3 regions of the Cellulomonas sp. JZ18 genome follow, and region 1 is predicted to be linked to each of the others. Evidence: riboswitches for the same ligand, from Rfam matches in the RefSeq annotation. Region 1 holds a riboswitch; each other region holds the start of a gene.
What was found. A riboswitch is a leader RNA that binds a small molecule or an ion and turns the genes downstream of it on or off. The one in region 1 is predicted to bind S-adenosylmethionine.

Region 1 (2,253 bases):
CCTTCCGACGACCGCTCCCGCCTCGTCGCGTGGGACCGTCAGCTCCGCGACGTCCACGCCCGACTCCGTGACAGCCTCCAGATCGCGCGCGACGCGATCGACGACGCCGGCGAGCAGCCGGCCTCACCGCGCCTCGCCGCCGACCTGCGCCTCTTCTGCACCGGCTTCTGCGCCGCGCTCGACGGTCACCACCGCCGCGAGGACGACGTCATGTTCCCCGAGCTGCTCGCGCTCGACCCGTCCCTCGCCGACGTGCTCGCCCAGCTCACGCGCGACCACAGCGTGCTCGCCCAGCTGCTCGGCTCGCTCCAGCAGGCCGTCGACGCGGGCCACGACGCGGCCACCCTCCACCGCCACCTCGACGGCATCGAGGCGATCATGGAGACGCACTTCCGGTACGAGGAGAAGCGTCTGCTCGGGCCGCTGTCGCGGCTGGTCGTCGACCGCGAGCCGCAGGAGGTGCTGGGCCCGCTGGCGTAGGACGGGCCGGGGCGGCGAGCTGCGCGTCGCCGCCACCCCGCCGCCGCGTCTCGGCGTGAAGCGTTGTGGTCACGTGGCGTCCACAACGCTTCACGCGGTGGGAGGTCAGGTGCGAGGACGGTCCGGCGTCACCGGCTCCAGCACGACCTCGTAGCCGGCCCGGTTGAGCGCCTCGACGTGGTCCGTGCCGCCGGTGTGGCTGCCGGGCAGGTCGCCCGGCGACATCACCGCGTCCGCGTCCGACGGGAAGACCTGCGTCCGCCCGCCCCGCTCGTCGTGCTGCGCGAGGACGACGACGTGGTCGTACCGGCCCCAGCGCGTGCGCATCGGCGGGTCGAGCCGGTAGAGCGACGCCGTGTGCGGGAAGACCGCGACGAGCGTCGGGTCGGGCGGCAGCGCGCGGAGCAGGAACGCGTAGCGGGTGCCGGTCGGGCGGACCACACCCTCGACGCACGGGGACGCGACGCCGTCCGTCGCGACGCTGCGGTACCGCGAGCCGACGCGGACGACGCCGCCGTCGTGCAGGCGGACCGTCGGGTCTGCGGACGCCGCGTGCTCCGCGAAGGGCCCGGTGTCGTGCACCCACCAGCGGACGGTGGTGCCGCCGGACCGCACGGCGAGGACGACGTCGCCGTCCACCCCGGCCAGCCGGTACGCCTCACCGGTCGCGGACACGGCGGCACGCACCCGCCGCGCGGCGGGCACGTGCCCGGGCTCCTCGCACACGCAGCCGGTCTCGGGTGCGCCGAGGGGCGTCTCGATGTCGAACGGTGCGGCCATGGGTCCTCCCGCGGAGGTCGAGCGTCTTCCCGTGCCGGGCGGCGCGGGCGGATCTTCCTCCGGGGGCACCGTGCGCTCGCGCGGTTGCCAGTCGGCCGCGCCGGAGGACGTGAGGCCGAGCTTCCTGATCGAGCACGACTGTAGGCGCCGGCGCCGACACCGCATCCACAGGGTGGGCAGCGCTGGCGTGCGGGCTGTGCCCAACCGGTACTTTCCGGGCATGCAGGGGCGACGACGCTGGGGCAGAGCTGTGTCCGCGGGGCTGCTGGTCGGGCTGCTCGTGACCGGGTGCACGCGCGCCGAGCCGACCGAGCCGACGCCCGAGCCACCGTCGCCCGCCACGGAGACGGCGCGTCCGACGCCGACCCCCTCGCCGACGGTCGACCTCAGCGTCCCGCCCACGCGTCCGGAGGCGATGGCGACGCCGAGCGCCGACGGCGCGGCTGCGGCGGCGTCGTACTTCATCTCGCTGTACCCGTACGTGTACGTCACTGGCGACTTCACGGAGTGGGATGCGATGTCGGCACCCACATGCGAGTTCTGCTCGGAGTCTCGTGTCGATGTGCAACGCATGCTGGACGCCGGGAACAGCACGACTGGCGCCTCGGTCGAAGTTCTCAGCGCCGAGGGCATAGAGCTCTCCCATAGGGAGTGGTACTCGGCGCGACTGCGCGTGAAGCAGGGAGAAGGAGTGGAACTGGACTCAGCCGGCACGGTCGTCTCGAGCAACCCCGAGGCGGTGTATGACTTCGACTTTGCCATGACGTGGCTAGAGGGGGCGTGGCGAATCGACTCGGTCGGGCTGCACCCTGCGGGGCAGGAGTGACTGGCGTCGGTCTGAGGGTGTCCCTGGTGGCGGTGGTGGTCGCGTTGTCCGCCGCAACTGGCTCCTCGGGGGCAGGTCAGGGATGGAACGGCAGGGGAAGCGCAGAAGGGCACTTCGAGTTCACGGCCTGGCGCGCGCAGCAACTCGCGAAGCGGAACGAGGGCGCC
Region 2 (2,253 bases), 450 kb from region 1:
CGCCGAACGTCGCCTTCTTCGCCACGTCGGCGCTCGCGTCGCCGGGCACCGCGAGGTCGAACGTCACGACCGTGCCGCCGCCGCTCTGCTGCGCCCGGGCCAGGTCGTGCTGCGGGTGCGAGGGAAGGAACGGGTAGCGCACGCGCGCCACGCCCGGGTGCTGCTCGAGCCACGTCGCGAGCTCGAGCGCGGACGCCGCCTGGTGGCGCACGCGCACGCTCATCGTCTCCAGGCCCTTGAGCAGGACCCAGGCGTTGAACGGCGACAGCGACGGTCCCGTGTTGCGGATGAGGGTCTGCACGGGGCCGTGGACGAACCCCTCGGACCCGAGGATCGCGCCGCCGAGCACGCGGCCCTGCCCGTCGATGTGCTTGGTCGCGGAGTACACGACGACGTCGGCGCCGTGCTCCAGCGGCCGGGAGAACACGGGCGTGGCGAACACGTTGTCGACGACGACGACGGCGCCGGCCGCGTGCGCGAGGCGGCTGACGGCGGCGATGTCGACCAGGTCCTGCATGGGGTTCGACGGCGTCTCGAAGAACACCACGTCGGCGGGTGTGGCGAGCGCGGCCTCCCACTGCTCGGGCACGTGGCCGTCGACGTAGTCGGTCCGCACGCCCCACTTCGCGAGGATCTCGTCGAAGATGACGACCGACGAGCCGAACAGCGCGCGCGCCGCGACCACGCGCGACCCCTGGCGCACGAGCGCGGCGAGCGTCGTGAACACCGCGGACATGCCGGTCGCCGTCGCGTACGCGGCCTCGGCGCCGTCGAGCAGGCGCAGGCGCTCCTCGAACGTGGAGACCGTCGGGTTCCCGTACCGGGAGTAGAGGAAGCGGTCGACCTCGCCCGCGAAGCCCGCCTCGGCCTCCGCGGCGGACGCGTACGCGTACCCCTGCGTGAGGAACAGGCCCTCGGAGAGCTCGCCGAACCCGCTGCGGACCAGCCCGCCGCGCACCGCGAGGGTGTCGGGGCGCAGGGTGGAGCGGTCGGTGCGGTGGTCGTCCCAGTCACCGGGCCCCGGGACGCGCGCGCTCACGGCTGCACCCACGGCAGGCCGGCGGCGCGCCAGCCCTCGTGCCCGCGGTGGCCGTCCGGGCCGGTCGGGCCCTCGAAGCCCTCCAGCACGTTGTACGCCGGGCCGAAGCCCGCCGCGGTGGCCGCCTGGGCGGCACCGATCGACCGCTGGCCCGAGCGGCACAGGAACACGACCGGCCGGCCGTCGCCCGGCGTCACGCCGGTAGCCGCGAGCTGGTCGAGGAACTGCGGGTTGGGACGCCCGGACGGGTACGAGACCCACTCGACGAGCGCGGCGTGCCGGCCGAGCTCGCGCAGGTCCGGCACGCCGACGTACCGCCACTCGGCGTCGGTGCGCACGTCGACGAGCACGGCGTCCGGCTCCTCGCGCAGCAGCTCCCAGGCCTGCGTCGGCGTGATGTCGCCCGCGTACCCCGCGGCGGGGCGTGGCTGCACGGCCATGCGTCCTCCCATCGGTCTGGCGGTAGCACCCTCGTCCGGGCCCGTGCGGGTCCCGCGGGTTGCTGCGGCGTCGTCGAGCCAGATCTCTCGGCCGCTCTGGATGGTCGCCGGTGATGCTACGCCGGACGCGGAGGGGCGCGGCCGCGCGTCTCACGACGGCGCCGCCCCGCCGAGCGCGCCACTCGTCGGGCGAGCGCGCCAGTCATGTCCGGTGCGCTCGGCCGGTACCGGGCGCGCTCGGCGCGACGGGTCCGTCCGGGTGACGGGGTCGTGAGACGGGGCGTCTCGGATCGAGAGACGGACGGCGTGTCCGCGTTGACACCCGCCGCGGCGCACGCCGATCCTCGACGCAGGTCATGAGCGCCAGCGCGAAGCCCCGGCTCGCTGGCCGGCAACCCTCCTCCGCGGTGGGGTGCCCCGGGTGACGACCTGGCCGCGCGCCGCCCGGTGCCGGCAAGCGCGGGACCCGCGGGGTCCCTCCGGCAGTGGAGGTACGCATGACCACGATCACCGAGCTCCTCGCGTGTGCGGACGAGGTGTCCGGCACCGCCACCGCCCCCGTCGCCGCGGCGCCGGGCGTCGGACCCCTCCTGCCCGTCGTGGGCGCCTCGACGACCGTCCCGCTCGTGGACGGCACGAGCCGCACCTACGCGAACCTCGACTGCGCCGCGAGCGCGCCCGCGCTCGAGTCCGTCGCGGCCCGCGTCGCCGAGGTCCTGCCGCTGTACGCGTCGGTGCACCGCGGTGCGGGCTACCTCTCGCAGGTCTCCACCG
Region 3 (2,253 bases), 130 kb from region 1:
TCGATCGTGCGCAACCGGGCCAAGATCGAGGCGACGATCGCCAACGCGCGCGCCGTGCTCGCGCTGCACGAGGCGGGGCGCAGCCTCGACGAGGTGCTCTGGTCGCACGCGCCGCAGGGAACGCGCACGCGTCCGAGCGGCGGCGCCGACGTGCCGGCCACGACGCCGGAGTCCCGCGCGCTGGCGCGCGAGCTGCGCGGCCTGGGGTTCCGGTTCGTCGGGCCGACCACCGCGTACGCGGCCATGCAGGCGTGCGGCGTCGTCGACGACCACGTCGCGACCTGCCCGGTGGCGCTGCGCCGTTCGGGCGCGTCCGTGACCGGCGCACCGGGCGGAGCGCGTCCCGGTGCTCCACTGGGGTGACACGCGGTCCGGACGCGTGTCCAGGACCAGCGACGGGACTAGGGTGCCCGGCATGGTGGACCAGCGGGACGGCGAGGGACGGCACGACGCCGTGCGCGCCGCACACGACGCGTGGGAGAGCGCCGACGCGCCCGACCCCAGCGTCCTGGCCGCCGTCCAGGACGGTTTGCTCGCCGTACCCGCCGGCTCGCCGACGGCGTGGTTCGGCGTGCCGAGGCCGCGCCCCTCGCGCGAGCAGCCGCCGCCGGACGGGCTCCGCCGCCGCCAGCGCTGACGCGACGACGCCGAACGTCGCGCGCTCGGGCCGCCGAGGGCGACCCCCGTCGGCACACGTCCTCACCCGCTCAGGGCGCGCCTGACCGCCCCGCGACACGCCGCGTCTCATGCAGCGGTCACCCCTGTCCGCCATACGGGACCGCTCGCTACGCTTCACGCCGACCATCCAGAGCGGCCGAGAGACCTGGCTCAGCGACGCCGCAGCAACCCCCCTCCTCGTCGAGGGTGTGGGTGCTTCCGCCAGGAACGATGGAGTGACGATGATCGTGCGCCCTGACGTCGCCGACCCCACGGACGGCGGCACGTCCTGCCTGGCCGCCGCCCGCCCTCGTCCCCGGCCCTGCGCCGGGACGCCGCGATGACCGCCGTGGCGGACGCGCGGGCCGCGAGTGCCCCCGCCGACGGGCGCGCGCCGGTCGACGGGCACGCGCCGGCCACCCGCGCCGCGCGCCGGCGGGCCCCCGCGGCCGCGCTCGACCGGCCGACCGTGTCGTTCGAGCTGTTCCCGCCGCGCGACGTCGACGCCGCGCCCCGCCTGTGGGCGACCGTCCGGGAGCTCGAGGCCGCCGAGCCCGACTTCGTGTCGGTGACCTACGGCGCCTCCGGGAAGACCCGCGAGACGACGCGCGCCCTGGTCACGCGCCTGCTCCGGGAGACGACGCTGAACCCGATCGCGCACCTCACCTGCGTGGGCACCTCGCGCGCGGAGGTCGCGGCCGTGGTCGAGGAGTTCCTCGACGAGGGCGTGCGCGCGTTCCTCGCGCTGCGGGGCGACCCGCCCGCCGGGCAGGCGGACTGGCAGCCGCACCCGGAGGGCGTCGCCACCGCCGCCGAGCTCGTCGCGCTGCTGCGCGAGGTCGAGCAGCGCCGGTGCGCGGGCTCGCCCGCGCAGGCGGTGCGGGCGCGCGTGCGGCCGCTGTCGCTCGCCGTCGCCGCGTTCCCGCGCGGCAACCAGGCCACCGGCGGGACCCGGCAGCAGGACGTGCAGGCGCTGCTCGCCAAGCAGGAGGCCGGCGCCGACTTCGCCATCACGCAGGTGTTCTTCGACGCCGAGGCGTACCTGGGCCTCGTCGCCGAGGCCCGTCGGGCGGGGGTGACGATCCCGATCGTCCCGGGGATCATCCCCACGACCGACCCGGCCCGGCTGCTGCGCGTGCAGGAGCTGACGGGGGTGCCCGTCCCGCGCACGCTCCTGGACCTGCTCGGGTCGGTGGACGACCCGCTCGAGCGCCACCGACGCGGCATCCGCGCGGGCGTCGACCTGGTCCGGGCGGTGCTCGACGGCGGCGCACCCGGCGTCCACGTCTACACGTTCAACAAGCACGAGGCGGCACTCGACCTGCTCGACGGCGCCGACCTGCGCGGAGGCCGCCCGGCCGCCGCCGTCCCCACGACGTCCACCGAGCCCGCCGGCGACCTTGCCGTCGGGCCCACCCCGACACCGGCGAGGTAACCCGTCATGACCGACACCGCCACCACGACCCCGGCCCCGGCGTTCCCCGCCGGCTCCGTGCTGGGCTACCCCCGCATCGGCCCGCGCCGCGAGCTGAAGAAGGCGCTCGAGGCGTTCTGGGCCGGCCGCACCACGGCCGAGGAGGTCGAGGCCGTCGCCGC

Region 2: another riboswitch for S-adenosylmethionine. It lies ahead of GC089_RS03005 (rhodanese-like domain-containing protein); the one in region 1 lies ahead of GC089_RS01005 (hypothetical protein).
Region 3: another riboswitch for S-adenosylmethionine. It lies ahead of GC089_RS00435 (methylenetetrahydrofolate reductase); the one in region 1 lies ahead of GC089_RS01005 (hypothetical protein).

What each region holds. Positions count from the first base shown of each region.
Region 1 covers NZ_CP045245.1:216,058-218,310, forward strand. Annotated here, with positions in the region: gene GC089_RS01000 (hemerythrin domain-containing protein) at 1-480, shown strand, start outside; gene GC089_RS01005 (hypothetical protein) at 586-1,260, opposite strand; SAM riboswitch class IV at 1,277-1,390, opposite strand; gene GC089_RS01010 (DUF6318 family protein) at 1,457-2,086, shown strand.
Region 2 covers NZ_CP045245.1:664,898-667,150, forward strand. Annotated here, with positions in the region: gene GC089_RS03000 (O-succinylhomoserine sulfhydrylase) at 1-1,039, opposite strand, end outside; gene GC089_RS03005 (rhodanese-like domain-containing protein) at 1,036-1,479, opposite strand; SAM riboswitch class I at 1,485-1,586, opposite strand; SAM riboswitch class IV at 1,832-1,945, shown strand; gene GC089_RS03010 (aminotransferase class V-fold PLP-dependent enzyme) at 1,977-2,253, shown strand, end outside.
Region 3 covers NZ_CP045245.1:88,319-90,571, reverse strand. Annotated here, with positions in the region: gene GC089_RS00445 (DNA-3-methyladenine glycosylase I) at 1-363, shown strand, start outside; gene GC089_RS00440 (hypothetical protein) at 416-637, shown strand; SAM riboswitch class I at 799-906, shown strand; gene GC089_RS00435 (methylenetetrahydrofolate reductase) at 998-2,092, shown strand; gene metE (5-methyltetrahydropteroyltriglutamate--homocysteine S-methyltransferase) at 2,099-2,253, shown strand, end outside.